Regions from separate parts of the Paenibacillus sp. RC21 genome, predicted to be linked through region 3. Evidence: riboswitches for the same ligand, from Rfam matches in the RefSeq annotation. Region 3 holds a riboswitch; each other region holds the start of a gene.
What was found. Region 3 has a riboswitch for glycine ahead of gcvT (glycine cleavage system aminomethyltransferase GcvT). Riboswitches for the same ligand answer to the same signal wherever they lie in the genome.

Region 1 (6,285 bases), on a different contig from region 3:
AGAATGGCGTGGATTTGGGCGGCCCGATCCTACTGTCGTATCCCGATTTTACACTGGTGATCCAACTGGCCAAAAATGCTGTAACCACCAACCGTGTTGAAATTTACGGGGACCAGGCCACTATGATCTCCAGTGGTGTCTCTGGTATCACGGACGTATCGGTTCTGGATGTCCGTACTCAGGAAACAGATACTGTAAGTACTCCTGAAACTCATCATTTCATGTTTTACGAGGCTCAGGAATTTTATCGGATCATTGCCGAAAAGGACAAAGACCGCTACGAAGAATTGAAGTCATTGAGCATTGAGGTTCAGAAGATCAGCAATGAACTGCGCCATCAAAATGGCATTTATTTTGAAGATGGACAAAAATAACTAAAGAAGGAGGGGATGTATTATAAGTACTAGTAGCTGCCAACCCATGTGAAGTTGCTTACAATGAGGATGGCAAAGGCTGGTCCATTCAGGTCGTTATGGAATACTCCACAAGTGTTTAACATATCCAATAAGAAAAGAGGCTCTCATACTATGACTAAGATATTAAAAGGATTTCCGAAAAACTTTCTGTGGGGCGGGGCAACCGCAGCTAACCAATTGGAAGGCGCTTTTGACGTAGATGGAAAAGGATTGTCCAGTGCGGACGTGATTGCTTATGTACCCAAAGCAGAGCGCACAAACGATCATGCTATAGAGATTTCGTCCGAGCGACTCGAAGACATTTTGTCTGGTAAGGTAAATGCCCGTTTTCCAAAGCGCGAAGGTGTGGACTTTTTCCATCATTACAAAGAAGATATCGCATTATTTGCGGAAATGGGCTTTAAGGTATTCCGCATGTCCATTAACTGGTCGCGGATTTTCCCGAATGGTGATGATGCGGAGCCGAATGAAGCAGGACTGCAATTTTACGATAATGTATTTGACGAGCTGCGCAAGTATGGGATAGAGCCACTGGTGACATTGTCCCATTACGAAACACCGCTAGGTCTGACACAGAAATATAATGGCTGGCTCGGTCGCGAAGTAATACAGCACTACGTAAATTATGCCGAAACGGTGTTTACACGTTATAAGGATAAAGTGAAATACTGGCTGACTTTTAATGAGATCAATGTGATGACGATGAGTCCGTTCACAGGTGGCGGTGTGGTCATTGATCGTGTAGATAACAAGCAGCAAGCGATCTATCAAGCCCTGCATCACCAGTTTGTGGCGAGCGCATTGGCGACAAAACGAGGCCATGAGATTATTCCTGGCTCTCAAATCGGATGTATGCTGGCTCGTATGGAAAGCTATGCACATACGTGTAACCCGGAAGACGTGCTGAAAAGTCAGCATGAAAACCAGATGAATCTGTTCTTTACGGATGTACATGCCCGTGGGGAATATTCAAATTATATGAACCGTTATTTTGAAGAAAATAATATTGTTTTGCACACAGAACCCGGCGATGCCGAAATTCTGAAAAACAACACGGTCGATTACATCTCATTCAGCTATTACATGACCTTGACTGTCTCTGCAGGTCCGGAAGGCGAGAAAGCAGCGGGGAACCTGATTGGCGGCGTGAAAAATCCATATTTGCAATCCTCTGACTGGGGCTGGCAGATTGATCCGATCGGCCTGCGTGTTACGCTGAACACATTATATGACCGTTATCAAAAGCCGCTGTTCATCGTGGAAAACGGCTTGGGTGCATATGACAAGGTGGAAGAAGACGGCTCCATTCACGACACGTATCGCATTGATTATTTGCGCCAACATATCGCTCAAATGAAGGAAGCGATTGCGGACGGTGTGGATCTGATCGGTTACACTAGCTGGGGACCTATCGACCTTGTGAGTATGTCCACTTCCGAAATGTCCAAGCGTTACGGATTTATTTATGTTGATCTGGACGATGACGGTAACGGAACACTGAAGCGCTCCAAGAAGGATTCTTTTGACTGGTACAAAAATGTAATTGCCACCAACGGCGAAGAACTGTAATCCAAGCTAACTGAATATAACCCAATATGGCCTGGGGGCGGGTGCGGCAGAGAACATCATGAGGATGAATCTGGCTGCGCCCGCCTTTATTTTATAGGCTCATCTTAAGATAACCAAACGACTTCACAAATTTTTCACTTGTAAAAAGCTGAAAGTTTTCTGTATAATAAAAAACAATTTCATATGTCTGGTTGATGTTTGCGGGAGATGGAACGTAAGTTCCGACCGAAGGGGCAAAACTCTCAGGTGCTTGGGCTGATTACAGCAACAAGCGGGACCGTAAACGGACAGAACTCTGGAGAGACCCTTAATTGGGCGCCGAAGGTGCACCGCAGATATCATCTGCTTAAACTCTCAGGCAAAAGGACAGAGACGCGAATAACCTGTGACAGGGGATGCCCTAGGCTTTTTTATGAGCTGTTAGTGGCTGAATCCTGCACAAGATGGTTGTATTTTTTCGTGCCTTTAACCTCTCCAGGAGTCGAATCAGCGGATTTGACTCTTTTTTGTTTTTTAATATGCAGGAGGAGCGGGTTGAAATGAATTTGGTACATGTGTTAGAAACGATTAGCAGTTGGATATGGGGGGCCCCACTGATCATTCTCGTTATGGGAACAGGTCTGTGGCTGACCATACGGTTGAAAATGTTGCAGGTTTTCCGCCTGCCTCTGGCGATCAAGCTGATCGGAAAGGCCCCAAATGAAGGTAGTGGGGATGTCAGCAGCTTTGCGGCCCTGAGTACGGCGCTGGCGGCTACAGTAGGTACAGGAAGTATTGTCGGCGTCGCGACAGCGATAAAACTGGGCGGACCGGGTGCTCTGTTCTGGATGGTTGTTGCAGCCTTTTTCGGGATGGCGACGAAATATGCGGAAGGTGTACTTGCAGTAAAATACCGGGTGAAGGATCGGAATGGACAATTTTCCGGCGGCCCTATGTATTATATTGAAAAAGGGCTTGGACGCCGCTTTAAACCGTTGGCGATGCTGTTTGCTTTTTCCGGGATGCTGGTAGCGCTGTTCGGGATTGGAACATTTCCTCAGGTCAAAGCGATTGTATCCTCAACCGAAAACAGCTTCGGTGTTCCACCAATTGTAACGGCATTGATTATTGCTACCCTTACGGGACTCGTTACTATTGGAGGGCTCAAGAGCATTGCCAAGGTATCGACCAAAGTTGTTCCCTTCAAAACAGGCTTGTACGTGTTGATCTGTATGATCGTACTGATTCGGTTCGCCGATCAGATTCCTGCCGCACTCGCGCTTGTGCTGCATTCGGCGTTTTCGACGACGTCTGCGACGGGTGGATTTGCCGGAGCTACGATTATGCTGGCGATGCGCAGCGGGGTAGCCAGAGGGATTTTTGCCAATGAGGCCGGATTGGGAAGCGCACCGATTGCAGCCGCAGCCGCCAAAACCAAATGGCCTGCGGAGCAAGGGTTGATTTCCATGACAGGTGTGTTTATAGATACGATGATTATTTGCGTGATGACCGGGCTGACGCTGCTGGTTAGCGGCGTATGGAGCGGTCCTACCGATGCGGGCTTGATGACGCAGCAAGCTTTCTCCAGCGCATTCCCGCTTGGTGCGGAACTGCTCACAATCATTCTGATTATGTTCGCGTTCACCACGATGCTTGGCTGGAACTACTATGGAGAACGCTGTGTTGAATATTTGCTGGGTGTCAAATGGATTAAGCCGTACCGTTATCTGTTCATTGCGCTGGTTGCCGGAGGCGCGTTTATTAAGCTGGATGCGATCTGGTTGCTGGCAGATATCTTTAACGCCATGATGGCCTTCCCGAACTTGATTGCACTGCTCGGCTTGTCGGGAATTGTAGTTGCAGAAACCCGTACCTATATGGATTCCTTGTATCCTGACAAGAAAAAGGGAATACTTGCAGGTGCCAGTGCAGGAGCAGCCATAGAAATAGAAGAAAAAGGACAAACAGTCAGCTCGTAAAGTCCGATATATCCGGATTTAAGAATATTGACTCTGCAAGATCATTTGCCAGGATAACGAAAGGGAGTGTCCCTCAGCCATTACAGGCTGGGAGGACACTCCCTTTTTGCGTTTTAGAGCAGGATAAAGCTGACTCAGTAAATCTAATCTTTGACTGCTCCAGCTGCAAGATCGGAAATAAACTGGCGGCTAATGAAAAGAAATAAAATGATAAGCGGCAGTACAGCCAACAGGGTGCCAGCAATGACCATCGCATAATCCGTATTGTAAATACCGTTTAATTGGGACAACGCAATCTGGAGCGTAAATTTGCGCTCATCGGTTAATATGATTAACGGCCATAAATAATCATTCCATGCTCCTATGAAGGTGAATGCGCCGAGAAAAGCGAACGCAGGACGTAGAATCGGGAGCGCCACATTCCAATACAGCCGAAAAAAGCTGCATCCATCCATCCGTCCTGCATCCAGCAACTCCTTTGGAATGGATTCCTCTGCATATTGGCGTATCCAGAAGATGCCGAAGGCATTCACCATCCCCGGAATGATTAGAGCTTTGAACGTGCCCACCCATCCAAAGGCGGCCATCATGACAAAGGAGGGGACAAGCGACAGTTGGGAAGGGACCATCATCGTAGCCAGCAGAATGATGAATAATGCTTTTTTGCCCGGAAAATCAAACTTGGCGAATGCAAACCCGGCCAGTGAATCGAAAAACAGCACCAACAGGGTAACGGAGCTGGCTACAAAAAGCGTATTAAAAAAAGCTCCGGCAAAATCAATCTGCTGCAATACTCTCGTCACATTGCTCCAGAAGTGGCTTCCAAACCATAACTGTGGTGGAAAACGATAGATGTCCGAAGTTGTACGGGTAGCCATGACGATAAGCCAGTAAAAAGGAAACATCGACAGAATCATTCCCGTCGACAGCCCGGTATATAAAATAACGGATTTTACACGTGCCTGCATCATGTTGTAGAACCCCCTTTCTGCCGTTATTTTTTACCTTGTACGAGCTTCCAGTTCACGATGGAGAACAGGGCAATAATGAGGAACATGCCCCATCCGACGGCTGCACCATATCCAAAATAGTTGTTAATGAACGATTCACGATACAGATACAACACAATGGTCATGCCACTTGCTCCGGCACCACCGTCATTACCGACCAGCACCTGCGGCTCGGTGAACAACTGCATTCCGCCAATGGTAGACGTAATTACGGTAAACAGGATGACCGGACGAAGCATAGGAATGGTGATGCGGAAGAAAGCTTGCGCTCCAGTTGCTCCATCTATTTTCGCAGCTTCATACAGCACATGCGGAATACTCTGGAGTCCGGCCAGGTAGATGATCGCGTTATAGCCGGTCCATCTCCATACAACCATGGAGGAAACGGCGATTTGGATCCCCCACGGCACATTAAGCCACTGGATCATAGGCAAGCCCGGGAGTTGCAGCAGGTAATTGAGAAATCCGAAATTATTGGCAAATAAAGCGCCAAAGATGATGGCAACAGCCACAATGGATGTCACGTTCGGCAGAAAAAATCCGACCCTCCACAGGGTACGCATTTTGACAAAAGGTGCATAAAGCAGGAAGGCAATCATCAGTGCAAAAAATAGCATCGGAATCGTTGAATACACCCAGATCGCAAAGGTATTACCCACAGCCTGCCAAAATTCGTTATCTGTCACAAGATAGCCAAAGTTACCCCAGCCGTTATAGGTCATATCTCCGATGCCATCCCATTTGTGAAACGCCAGATATAATGAAAAGCCAATCGGAAACAAGCCGAAGATGCCAAACAGCAGGTAAAACGGCGAGATTGCGGCATATACGGCACGGTGCTTCCATATTTCTTTCAGCATATTGACCACACGCCTTTTTTAAATTTTTGATTTTTTACCGCTGTAATTCCCGTTCGATTCGGTCCATCGTTTCCGTCCATAATGCATCGGGATCGGCATCCTGCTTGGCGACATTGGCAAGGCGACGTGTCACAATGCCGTGAATGACAGGATAACGCTCGCCGAAATAGCTGCTTTTGACATTACGTGCGGAGGCGGCAAAGATCAGTCCGGTGGCCTGACCGCCAAAGAAAGGCTCGGGTGTCTCCATGGCAGGATCGTCATAGACGCCAGGAGTGGACGGGAACAGCCCGATTTTTTGGTAGGCTTCCAACTGGTGTTCCGGGTTTTGCAGCCAGGTCAGGACTTCAAAGGCTTCTTTGGGGTGTTTGCTGGATTTGAGGATGGAAATGAAAGATCCACCCAAATTGCCGTCCCCTCCAGGGGCACGGGCGACTCTCCACTTGCCCGCAGTATCCGGCGCAGCCTCCGT
Region 2 (6,285 bases), on a different contig from region 3:
AAAACATTGGCGCTTTCCACGATTTCTCCGGCATACATGACCACCACGCGGTCCGCCACCTCTGCCACAACGCCAAGATCGTGCGTAATCAGGATAATGCCGCTTCCAGTCTCCTGTTGAAGCTGCTTGAGCAAGTCGAGAATTTGAGATTGAATGGTTACATCGAGCGCTGTAGTCGGCTCGTCTGCAATAATGAGGGCAGGACGACAAGCGATGGCAATGGCGATCATCACACGCTGCCGCATCCCCCCTGACAGCTCATGCGGATACTGGTCGTATACACGTACGGGATTCGGAATATCCACACTCTCCAGTAATTCCAGCACACGCACCTTTTTCTGCTTCGTAGAGAGGGTCGTATGATAATTGAGGTTTTCCTCAATTTGCTTACCAATGCTCATTAGCGGATTCAGTGCTGTCAGCGGGTCCTGAAAAATCATGCCGATGCCTGCTCCGCGGATTTTGTTCATTTGCCCTGTGGAGAGACGATTCAGATCCGTGCCTTTAAAAAGAATCTGTCCCTCCACGCGGGTACGCTCCAGATCATGCAGCTGTGCTATCGAAAGCGCCAGCGCGCTTTTGCCGCAGCCGGATTCCCCGACCACAGCCAGCACCTCATTGGGGTTGACCGTCAGATCGAGATGGTCAACTGCGGGGTAATATTGATCCTTAATGCGAAAAGATACCGTTAACCCTTTGATCTCCAACACCGGCTCGATACTCAATGTGTGTGCTTCCTCCGTTCTCCATGGCCTTGTCCTGCTTATGCACGCCACGCTTGATGTTAAACCTCTCATCAACATTACATACCGATTTAGTCGGAATAATTTGAATTCATCCTATCACCAGTATATGGATATATCAATTAAGATTAGACTATCATGATCATTTAAAAAACCAATGATTCAGCAGCAGCGCGACCTTTCTGGCACAAAATGTAATGAAATAACCAACCACAGGTTAATTTTCAGCGCAAAAAAAGCCGCCTGACCCCCTTAAAGGGATCAAGCGACTGGCTGGTCCAGCTCAAATTGTACTCTCTTCGCTGGTTACGAAGCCGCTCCATAGGAGCCAGATTTGAACGTTCTTGGATCGTACCATTTGTAGCCCGCTGCCGGAGCAGCCCAAGGCTCAGGCTGCGGTTCCGTGGAAGCCGCAGGCTCCTCGAACGGCAGCAGCTGTGTTGGCTGGTCCAGCGTCAGACCCGCCACATCGGACAGCTTCGTATAGTCCTGCTTCCATGCAAGCCATTGGACGGTTTGTACCAGGAAGGTGGAATCGTCGACTTCCTTGAAACCATCGTACGTCTTCTTCGACTGTCCGTTTTCCTCACGTACATATTTCGGCGTGGCATCCTCAACTGGCGAAGAATCACCGATAAACGCTGCCTTGCCCTGACCTACCTTGGCTACAGCAGCATAAGGCCCTTCAGCACGGCCCCCGCCGTTATAGACACCCTGGTCCACGGCATTGCCCCATTTTTTCGTGCCTGTAGGAATATAAGCGATTCCTTTAGCCTTGGTCGGATCCATAATCGCCAATGTAGAACCAGCATGCATGGCAATCGAACGTACACCCTTCGTAATGCCGAAGGATTGATCTGCCGCTACGATATCCGTGGCATTTACGTCACCGAGTGCATTGTAGCGAAAACGAACGCCAAAGTTCGTTGCCAGCCAGTCGGAACTGGTTAGTCCCTGCATAGCTGGTGATGCAGCTTCTTCTGTAGTCATCCCTTTGGCCGGATTGGAATAGGCTCCACGGCGGTAGCCGTTCATAACCTCGGAGGAATCCCAACGGTTTTTGTTCCGGTCTGCGTTATAGTGGTCAGAAATGAAGAAAATACTGCCTCCATTCTTCACATATTGAACCAGAGCAGCTTGCTCGGATGCCTTAAAGGCAACATTGGCTTCACCAATGATGAACACATCATATGGGCGCAGCTTGTCGTACGTTATAGCCTGCTCGCCATAGGTAAAAGGAATGGAACGGTTCAACGGGTCCACGGTAAAACCAGCATTACGCAGTCCGCTGGCAAAATCGGAAAAGGCTCCATCTATAACCCAATCCGCCGCTCCGGCTGTCTGTGCGTGCGTATTATCGAACAGCACTTTTTTGCCTTTTCCATCCGGCAATGTAGTACCAGGATCAGGTTCGCCAGGGTTCCCAGGCTCGCTTCCGCTTACCAGTTCCAGAGCGCTTGGGCTTTTCACTCCACCAAAATTGTTATAGGCACCCAGCGCACCCGTCACGCGAATTTTGCTGCCGATCAGCTCAGGATGGCCTGACAGCCCGAATGGTCCTCTATACGCGGATGTCAGTTGCACATTTAACAGATTAGATGTATTGCGTTCACTCGCCTGATCCGCAATCAGTACGTTAAAATCATTTGCAAATGGGGCAGAGAAATTAGCCGTTTTCGATCCAGTGGCATGTCCGACGACGTAGCCTTCTACCGTCACCGTACCTCCGCTGCTTTGACGCTGAAGCGCTTCCGCTACCGTCAACGCGCCCTCTGCCTTGACCTGGCCGAATGGAACGAAGAGTCCTACCAGCAGTGATACGATTGCCGCCAGATGCAGCATTCCTTTCAAGCGTGAACCTGTGAACCGAAAACCTTTTACCATACGTAAATGTCCCTCCCATTATTCCATAAATTAGCTTGTCCTCTATCAGATTAGCTATCAACCTTCTAATTCCTTCCTGATTTCATCCATAATTATGTAAAATTTAATCTTTTTTATTGAGAAGATTCCTGATTCTGTAAAATACCAACCTGTGATTGACACCGGGCATGGCATACATTACGCTTAGGAGGAATTGTTGAACGGTATACGCGAATGAAGATGACGGGAGAGCCTGTCCGGGAATCACATCCCGGCAGCACCGAAGGAGCAAGACGTCAGCACCCGGCTGGCGGATAATCTCTCAGGTCCATGTATCGTCATCTGACGCAACTCTGGAGAGAGCGCAAGCCACCCAAGGGGTAAGGCGGTATACACCGCACGAAACTCTCAGGTAACGAGGACAGAGATAAGGGAAATTTCCTTATCCTGTCCTTTTTTGTGCTTACATGCTGCGTCAGCATTAGAAACCGTCACACCCGCGCAAAGGCGCGGCAGCACCATATACTATGATATTCAAACATACAGGGGGCCACACCATGCGTTTCAAAGATGTATTTTCCATTATCGGTCCGGCTATGACCGGACCCTCCAGCTCACATACCGCTGGCGCGGTGCGGCTCGCACGTGTTGCCAGGCACTGGCTCGGTGTGCAACCTGACCGTGCCCGCATGACGCTGTACGGCTCATTTGCCGATACGTACAAGGGACACGGCACAGACCTGGCACTCATTGCCGGACTGCTGAATTACGATACAGACGACTACCGGATTCCGGATGCTGAGCAATGTGCAGAGCAGGCCGGGATGGAAGTAGAGTTCGCTGTCAGCGGACTGCCCGCCCCTCATCCGAACACGGTCCGCTTCGAGCTATGGAAGGGTGAAGATCAGCGCACGCTGCTAGGCTCCTCCATCGGCGGTGGAAACATTCATGTTCAACAGCTCAACGAATTCCGGGTCAATCTAACCGGAGAGTTGCCTACGCTGGTGCTTCTTCACTCGGATAAGCCCGGAACATTGGGCGCGGTGACTTCAGCGCTGGGCGCGGCTGACATTAACATTGCCTATATGCACGTGGATCGCAAAGGCCGGGATGGCGAAGCGCTCACTGCTATTGAAACCGATAGCCCCGCTCCGGCTGAATTAATTGCCGAGCTGCGGGCTTTGCCTCATATGTATGGAATCAAAATGATTAACTTGAAAAAAGGAGCTGAATCCGATGCGGTTTAGCCATCTGCATGAATTAGGTGCCTTGTGCGCCGAGGAATCCACTACGATTGGTCGCCTGATGATCAAGGAACAGGTACAAGAGACGAACACACCGGAGGAAGAAATCTTCCGCCAAATGGCTGATTATTATGAAGTCATGAAGGAGGCCGTTCATCGCGGACAAACACAGGACACTGTATCCCGCAGCGGATTGACAGGCGGCGACGGCAAACGCCTGGCGGAATATTTGCGTGCAGGGGAAACCTGCTCCGGCGATGCCTCGGCACTCGCCATGGCGTACGCCCTTTCCGTGTCAGAGGTCAATGCGTCCATGGGTCGCATTGTCGCCACACCCACCGCAGGCTCATGCGGGGTCATCCCCGGTGTGTTCATCAGCGCGCAGGAGCGGTTCGGCTGGGATGACGAGCATATGGTGCGCGGACTGTTCGCCGCTGGAGCGATTGGCTACGTCATCGCCAACAATTCCTTCATCTCCGGTGCGGAGGGAGGCTGTCAGGCCGAGATTGGCTCAGCCATCGGGATGGCCGCAGGGGCCATGGTCGAGCTGCGCGGCGGTACGCCAGAGCAGGCCATCCATGCAGTGGGCCTCGCGCTCAAGAACACGCTCGGCCTGATTTGCGACCCCGTCGCCGGACTCGTGGAGATTCCGTGCATCGTGCGCAACGGGCTGGGAGCCGTGACCGCGCTTGCCGCCGCGGATATGGCTCTGGCGGGTGTGCGCAGCGCCATCCCGTCTGACGAAGTCATCGACGTGATGCTAGAAGTCGGCAGCGCGATGCCGTCCAAGCACCGCGAGACAGCCAAGGGCGGCCTGGCCCAAACGCCGACCGGCAAGCGTCTGACGGAGTCGCTTACGCGCAACATACCAGCCAAGAAGGATAAGTCGTAGCTTTCAGGCGACTGCCACCCCAAATAACACATGGGGAGAGAACAGTCGCCTTATAAAAAAAGAGCAAGCATGTCGTCCTTAGACGTATGCTTGCTCTTTTTTTTACTGTACGTTCACCTGTACCTTCGTCGTTTTCCCTGCATATTTCACGGTAATCACAGCTTTACCTTTACCCTGTGCCTTAATGCTGCCGTCTTTGACCGTGGCAACAATAATTCGGGACGAGGACCAGACTGCCGGCTTGGATACATCCTTCTCCGACTCATCCTTATACGTAGCTGTAGCCGTAACCTTAGCTACCTGTCCTGCTTTCAAATTCAGCGAGACTTCGTCGGTTTGCAAATATTTAAGCGTATCGACATCCACAGGTACGGTGATATATTTCCCGCCAAACTTCGCTTGAATATTGGTTTTACCGTAGCCTACCGCGGTAACCTGGCCCTTTTTGACTGTAGCTACCTTATAATTTAACGTTTTCCATTCGGCTTGGGCCGTAACGTCCTTTTCTTTGCCATCACTGGATTTGACCACAATTGCGATGGTTTTTTGATCTCCTGATTTAAGCGATAACGCGATAGCATCCGCCTCAATCTGTTGCGCTACATCCACTTCTACTGTAAATGTAATGCTTTGCTTGCCATAAGAAGCTGTAACAGTAGCCTTACCACTGCCATTCGCTTTGATCAAGCCCTCGCTAACCTCGACCACTTTCACATTGCTGGTAGTCCAGGTGGCATCCTTGGTTACATCTGTTTTTGTACCGCTGCTCTTGACGCCTGTTACTTTCAACTGCTTCGTTTCCTGGGCACCAAGCGCAATCACGCGTGTGTCTGTTTCCAAACGGTCTACGAGACCGACTTGTACATTAATGGTCAGCTTTTTGCCATTATAAGTGGCGGTAACAGCCGCCTTACCCGCTGCTTTACCCGTAATTGTTCCTTTGGACACCGAAGCAACATCTTCCGCGCTTGAAGTCCATTCTGCATCCTGTGTCACATCTTCCTTACGACCATCCGCATACGTAGCGGTCAGAGTAGCAACATAATCCTCATCAATATCAATCGTTGCTGTTTTGGAGGACAGGGACAGGTCACCAGGCACATTCACAGATACCGTCGCTGTGACTGTTTTGCCGCCATAAGAAGCAGTGATCGTTGCCTCACCTGTTTTATAGCCCGTCACTTCACCCTTGCTGACAAAAGCAATATCTTCATTGCTGGATTTCCATTCTGCCTTATCCGTGATATCTTCTTCCGTACCTGTTACGTACGTCGCGGTTAGCTTGAGCTTCTTGGATTCCTTGGCATTCAGGCTCAACTTGTCCTCGCTCAAATCCAGATATCTGGACGTTTCCACGTCTGCCTTAATCGAAACCGTCTTATCGCCATACTTCGCGGTCACCGTAGCCGAACCCGCTCCAATCGCCATAATCGTTCCTTTGGTCACCGTCGCAATTTTTTCATCGCTTGTGGACCATGTAGCTTTATCCGTGACGTCCGTTACCGTTCCATCCGGGTACACCGCAGAAACCTGTACTTTTTTG
Region 3 (6,285 bases):
GAGAATACCGAAGTTGCCGTAAAAGGCTTTGACCCGTCCGATGGAATCGCCCTGTTCTCGGTCCCAGTGGTACGTGCCCTGTGGATCACGCACGACAAGCGGCTTGGGCAAATACGGAATGAGCCGCTGCTTTACCCCCACAGGTCCCGCGCCGGGCCCGCCTCCGCCATGTGGGGTACTCATCGTTTTGTGCAAATTGAGATGCACCACGTCAAAGCCCATATCCCCGGGGCGGGTGATCCCCATAATGGCGTTGGAGTTCGCGCCATCATAGTAGAGCAGGCCACCCGCTTCATGCACAATCGCGGCAATGTCAGCGATTTGCTTCTCGAACAGCCCGAGCGTGTTCGGGTTGGTCAGCATAAGCGCAGCGGTGTCGTTGCCTACGGCTTGACGCAGCGCGTCCAGATCCACCAGCCCCTGCGGTGTGGAGGGGAGGGTGACCGTTTCGAAGCCTGCCACAGTGGCGCTGGCGGGGTTCGTTCCGTGCGAGGAATCCGGCACGAGCACCTTGGTACGTCGCTCACCACGTGCTTCGTGGTAGGAGCGGATCATCATCAGCCCGGTCCATTCGCCATGGGCGCCCGCGGCGGGCTGAAGGGTGACGGCATCCATGCCGGTTAACGCGGCCAGATCGTTTTGAAGCGTATGGAGCAGCGCCATGGCTCCCTGGATGCTGTCCTCCGGCTGGTACGGATGGATTTTGGCGAAGCCTGCATAACGGGCGACATCCTCGTTTACCTTGGGGTTGTATTTCATCGTACAGGAGCCGAGCGGATAAAATCCGTTGTCCACGCCAAAATTACGCCGTGACAGTGCGGTATAATGTCGAATAACGTCTACTTCGTATACCTCGGGCAATGCCGCAGGCTCGCTGCGCTGCGCATAATCCGGCAAAAGCTCTGCCACCGGACGCCGGGGAACATCGCATTCAGGCAGGGAATAGGCGATACGGCCCGGTCTGCTCAATTCAAAAATGAGCGCTTGCTCATGCTTTTTCATCTGATTCCGACTGGATTCGACTTCCGGATTCGGTGTACCCTGATCTTGTCCTGTAATATGCGTCATAGCAATCCCCCCAAGGTATGCACGAATTGATCGATCTCTTCCTTTGTTCGTTGCTCTGTCACGGCAATCAGCAAGTGACCTGCATATTCCTCATAATCTCGCCCTAAATCGTAGCCGCCGATAAATCCGGCAGCAAGCAATCCGGCTTGCAGTTTATTCATATCGGTACCCTCAGGTAACCGCAGGGCAAACTCGTTAAAGGTGGGTGCAGTAAAGGAGGCAGTCACGCCCTTCAAGCCGAGTAGTTGCTCCAATGCGTAGCGGCTTTTGTGCAGGTTTAGCTCGGCTACTTCCGCGATGCCCTGTCTACCCATGACGGACAAATACACAGAGGCAGATAAAGCGAGCAGTGCCTGATTGGAGCATATGTTAGAGGTGGCCTTTTCCCGACGGATATGCTGCTCCCGTGCCTGCAAGGTCAGCACGAAGCCGCGTTTACCGTTGCGATCTGTGGTCTGGCCCACAATACGGCCGGGGATACGGCGCATATGCGCCTGAGAAACGGCAAAGTAACCACAGGTTGGGCCACCGAGGGAGGAGGAGATGCCAAGCGGCTGCGCGTCTCCTACGACAATATCCGCGTCCTGCTTGCCGGGCGCTTCCAGCAAGCCCAATGCCAGTGGATTGGCACTGACGACCATAAGACCCTTGTGCGCATGGATCAGGTCAGCCATCGGCTTCAGATTTTCCACGGCCCCGAAAAAATTAGGGCTTTGGACCAAAACTGCCGCCGTCTGCTCCGATATGGCCGCCGTTAATGCCTTCACGTCAGTTACACCATCTGCACAGTCGATCTCCACGACATCCAAATCCAGCCCGCGTGCATAGGCAGCCAACACCTGACGTGCCTCCGGATGGACGGTCCGCGATACGATAAGCTGCTTGCGGCGGGTGGCAGCGGCGGCCAATGAGCCCGCTTCTGCCAGCGCAGTCGCTCCATCATACATACTGGCATTGGCTACAGCCATGCCTGTTAATTCGCATATATACGATTGAAATTCGAAGATGGCTTGCAGCTCGCCCTGGCTTACCTCCGGTTGATAAGGAGTGTAGGCCGTATAAAATTCCGAGCGTGAAGTGATATGCTGGATGACGGATGGAATATGATGATCGTAAATCCCTGCGCCGAGAAAGCTGGCGTGCGTGTCAGTATTGGCATTTTGCCCGGCCAGTCCTGATAAGTGGCGGGTTAAGGCTCTTTCGTCTAACCGAGAAGACAGGAGCAGCTCCCCCTTATACCGGATCGCCTCGGGAATATCGCTGAATAAATCGTCGATGGACGATGCGCCGACCACGCGCAGCATTTCAGCTTGATCCTGCTCGGTCATGGGAAGATAGCGGTGTTGTTTCATTGGGTCTGGCTCCTTTCAACCAACAAGATCGTAAAAACGTAAAACGATTAACAAATGATTAATAAACGATTGCCCACTGGGCAGCGGTTAGTAACGGATCACGATAGTTATAGTAAGACGAGCGTTTAAATCAGCGTGGACGTTTATAAAAGGGCGCTGCTACTACCTCGGCGCGCAGGCGCTTGCCACGAATCTCGACCTCCAGCGGTGTGGATAGGGAACTGAAATGACTGTCCACCAGAGCCAAACCCAGATTACGCTTTAAGGTGGGCGACTGGGTTCCCGTTGTGACCTCGCCAATGTGCTGTCCTTCCGCAAAAACGGGATAATGGGCACGCGGGATGCCGCGGTCGAGCATTTCCAGTCCGATCAGCTTGCGGGGAATACCTTGTTCTTTCTGACGTTGCAGGGCCTCTCTCCCGATAAAATCTCCCTTATTCAGCTTGACGAAGAAGCCTAAACCAGCTTCCAGTGGCGAAATGGTAGCGGACAACTCCTGTCCGTACAGCGGTAGCCGCGCCTCGAAGCGCAGCGTATCCCTGGCTCCAAGTCCGGCGGGAACCAGACCATACGGCTCACCGATGCGAAGCAATCCGTCCCACACTGCCGGTGCATCCGCCGTGGGCACATAAAATTCAAAGCCGTCTTCCCCCGTGTATCCGGTGCGGGAGACGAGCGCTTTTGCCCCGAACAATTGCACATCCTCATTGAATCGGAAGGATGCCAGCTTCGTAATGTCCGTGTCTGTCACGGCTGCGGCAATACGCGCAGCTTCAGGTCCTTGCAATGCCAGCAGTGCTACCGCATCTGATACGTTTTCCAGATGAACGGATGCAGGAGCATGGCGAAGCAACCAATCCCAATCTTTGTCGATATTCGAGGCGTTCACAACGAGCATGTAACGCTCCGGCCCTTTGCGGTAAACAAGCAGGTCGTCTACTACACCTCCATCCGGGTAACACAGCAGCGAATATTGGGCCTGGCCCGGCTCCAATTGGCTGACATCGTTCGTCGTCACCTGTTGCAGAAATGCTTCGGCTTCCTGGCCCTCGACCAGGAATTCACCCATATGCGATACATCGAACAATCCCGCACGTTGTCGGACAGCCTCATGCTCCTTTTGAATGCCGCTGAACTGTACAGGCAGCTCCCAGCCGCCAAAATCAATGCAACGAACCCCCGGCAGCGTGCCGTAGGAGGAATACAGCGACGTTTTTCGCAAGTTAGTCATTTTTTCACTCCTATCCAGTGTGATCAGCTAAACAAAAAAGACAGGCTGAAAAAAACGTATGGACGGCAGTCCACACACTTTTCTTCAGCTCTGTCCTTGATACCTGAGAGTTACCCCGGTGTGTACCAGGTTTCCCCTTGGGTGATCCGCCTGTATGGCGAATGCTCTCCAGAGATGCGTCCGGCAGAGGTCCTTTTGCCTGAGAGATTCACCTGCGGTGCAGGTTTACTCCTTCGGCGCTGCCCTTGGATCAGCTATACGTCATCCGGCCCTGCCGGTAACAGCTTGATCCGACTCGCTTGCTACCTTGTTTTCACAGGCGGCAACAGCTATGCGAGTTTTGGCAGTCTCTCCCTCCACGTTCATCCGCGTTTACAGTTATCGGGTATTTCTAAAAGCACTTGTTATAACCCATTAATACGCAAATTTATTTGAAATGTCAACAAAAATGTCATCAACATCATTTTATAAAACATTTTATTCATAAATAAGGATATGTAAGCGTTTGTTATATCCTGCCGTATTTTTAGCTAGAACGATATATGGAGAAATGTGAAATATTTTTGTTAGTATTATTGACATGAGAGTTCTTGTTGTCATAATCTTAACCTGTCACAGACGGGTAGGCGAAACGATGTAATCCATATGGAAGCGAGGCGAGCAGGATGAGTGAAGTGAAGCAGCAATTTTGGTACACAGAGGAACATGAGTGGGTTCAGCGCACAGAGGATGGAACGGTACGAATCGGTATTACGGACTTTGCACAGCATCAGCTGGGGGATATCGTTTTTGTGGAGCTGCCTGGGGAGGGAGCAACGATTGAGCAGGGGGCAGAGATCGGTACTATTGAATCGGTAAAGACAGTATCCGACCTGTTCGCTCCGGTGACGGGAACGGTGTTGAAGGTGAATGAAGCGCTGGAAAGTACGCCTGAGCTGGTGAACGAGTCTCCCTATGAAAAAGGCTGGATGATCGAAGTGGAGATTGGAGGAGATGTAGAGGAATCATTAAGCAAGCTGCTGTCTGCGGATCAGTACGAGCAGTTGACTGCCAATGAGTAATAATGGGGCAAAGTAGGTTGGATAACTGAATAAGAGTGGCGTTTGTCCACTCGGTTTTGTATAAAAATAGTCGCGATGATTGGGCATAGCGGCTATTTTTTGCTGTCTTTTTTGGCAAGCGTAATTACGTTCTTTTTCCCTTGTTTGGAGGATATTCCTTGTATAGAAATGGTATAGATGACGCATGGTTTCTCGACTAAATTCTAACGTTTCAGGCCACATTAAGAGGAATTATGCCTAATGATTTCGCGCCTGTTTATCTTAAATTTAAATGTTGTCATCAACGTTCATGACGAAAGTACGTTTTCATTTCGTTGATGAAGATAGCGTTGTCATTTAGTATGAATTTTAAGAAAAGGTAGTGATGCTTATTACCTGGGTATTTTGCAACAATCCCAAGAGCGATTTCAAATCAGCAATAGATAGATCGAAACGGTTTAGTTCGTTTATCTATTGTACTTTCGAGCGTTGGGAATCGAATGATGCAAAATACTGACCTATAAGGAGGATATGAATATGAGCACAGTGGACGCAAAGTCCAATTCAAACGGAGGCGCTCGCGTTGCCGTACAGCGTTTCGGTCGTTTTCTCAGCGGTATGGTTATGCCCAATATGGGGGCCTTTATCGCGTGGGGATTGATCACGGCACTCTTTATTCCGACCGGATGGTTCCCGAATGAGGGTTTTGCACAACTGGTTGATCCGATGAAAAATTATTTGCTGCCGCTGCTGATCGGTTATACGGGTGGCACAATGATTCACGGACAGCGCGGAGGTGTGATCGGGGCCATTATGACGATGGGTGTCATTGTCGGGGCGGACATTCCGATGTTCCTCGGCGCGATGGTAGCGGGTCCGCTGGCTGCATGGATATTGAAGAAATTCGACAAAGCGATTGACGGCAAAGTTAAATCAGGCTTTGAAATGCTGGTCAATAACTTCTCGGCAGGGATTATCGGGGCGATTTTAGCGCTGCTTGCTCATGTGGCAATCGGACCGTTTGTACAAATTATCAGTCAAGTGTTGTCAGCAGGGGTACAGTTCCTCGTGAACGCAGGGCTTTTGCCGCTCGTCAACCTCATTATTGAGCCCGGAAAAGTATTATTTCTAAACAACGCACTGAACCACGGAGTATTGAGTCCGATTGCGCTGGAGGAGGCTTCAAGAACAGGCAAATCCGTTTTGTTCATGCTTGAATCGAACCCTGGACCAGGGCTCGGTATTTTGCTGGCCTACTGCCTGTTTGGTAAAGGCCCTGCGAAGTCGTCGGCTCCCGGCGCGGTTATCATTCACTTTTTCGGCGGGATTCATGAAATTTATTTCCCTTATATTTTGATGAAGCCGATTCTGATTCTTGCTGCTATAGCAGGGGGTGTGGTGGGAACGTTCTGTTTCATGCTGACAGGTGCCGGACTGGTAGCAGCTCCTTCACCGGGTAGTATCATCGCTTATTTCCTGATGACGCCAAAAGGCGGATATTTGCCAATGCTGAGCGGTGTGATTGCTGCTGCGGTCGTATCGTTTGCTGTTGCTGCTGTGTTACTCAAGACAGGTAAGCAAAAAGAAGAGGGGC

Region 1: another riboswitch for glycine. It lies ahead of ABIA61_RS17320 (alanine/glycine:cation symporter family protein); the one in region 3 lies ahead of gcvT (glycine cleavage system aminomethyltransferase GcvT).
Region 2: another riboswitch for glycine. It lies ahead of sdaAB (L-serine ammonia-lyase, iron-sulfur-dependent subunit beta); the one in region 3 lies ahead of gcvT (glycine cleavage system aminomethyltransferase GcvT).

What each region holds. Positions count from the first base shown of each region.
Region 1 is NZ_JBIYCS010000005.1:59,487-65,771, reverse strand. It holds gene ABIA61_RS17330 (Gfo/Idh/MocA family protein) at 1-374, shown strand, start outside; gene ABIA61_RS17325 (glycoside hydrolase family 1 protein) at 528-1,985, shown strand; glycine riboswitch at 2,177-2,253, shown strand; glycine riboswitch at 2,271-2,365, shown strand; gene ABIA61_RS17320 (alanine/glycine:cation symporter family protein) at 2,525-3,943, shown strand; gene ABIA61_RS17315 (carbohydrate ABC transporter permease) at 4,087-4,914, opposite strand; gene ABIA61_RS17310 (carbohydrate ABC transporter permease) at 4,938-5,813, opposite strand; gene ABIA61_RS17305 (ABC transporter substrate-binding protein) at 5,848-6,285, opposite strand, start outside.
Region 2 is NZ_JBIYCS010000006.1:18,844-25,128, reverse strand. It holds gene ABIA61_RS19095 (ABC transporter ATP-binding protein) at 1-725, opposite strand, end outside; gene ABIA61_RS19090 (DUF6359 domain-containing protein) at 1,050-2,627, opposite strand; glycine riboswitch at 2,841-2,954, shown strand; gene sdaAB (L-serine ammonia-lyase, iron-sulfur-dependent subunit beta) at 3,164-3,853, shown strand; gene sdaAA (L-serine ammonia-lyase, iron-sulfur-dependent, subunit alpha) at 3,843-4,742, shown strand; gene ABIA61_RS19075 (Ig-like domain-containing protein) at 4,845-6,285, opposite strand, start outside.
Region 3 is NZ_JBIYCS010000009.1:137,118-143,402, reverse strand. It holds gene gcvPB (aminomethyl-transferring glycine dehydrogenase subunit GcvPB) at 1-1,068, opposite strand, end outside; gene gcvPA (aminomethyl-transferring glycine dehydrogenase subunit GcvPA) at 1,065-2,420, opposite strand; gene gcvT (glycine cleavage system aminomethyltransferase GcvT) at 2,551-3,651, opposite strand; glycine riboswitch at 3,732-3,828, opposite strand; glycine riboswitch at 3,829-4,017, opposite strand; gene gcvH (glycine cleavage system protein GcvH) at 4,317-4,712, shown strand; gene ABIA61_RS22910 (PTS mannitol transporter subunit IIBC) at 5,229-6,285, shown strand, end outside.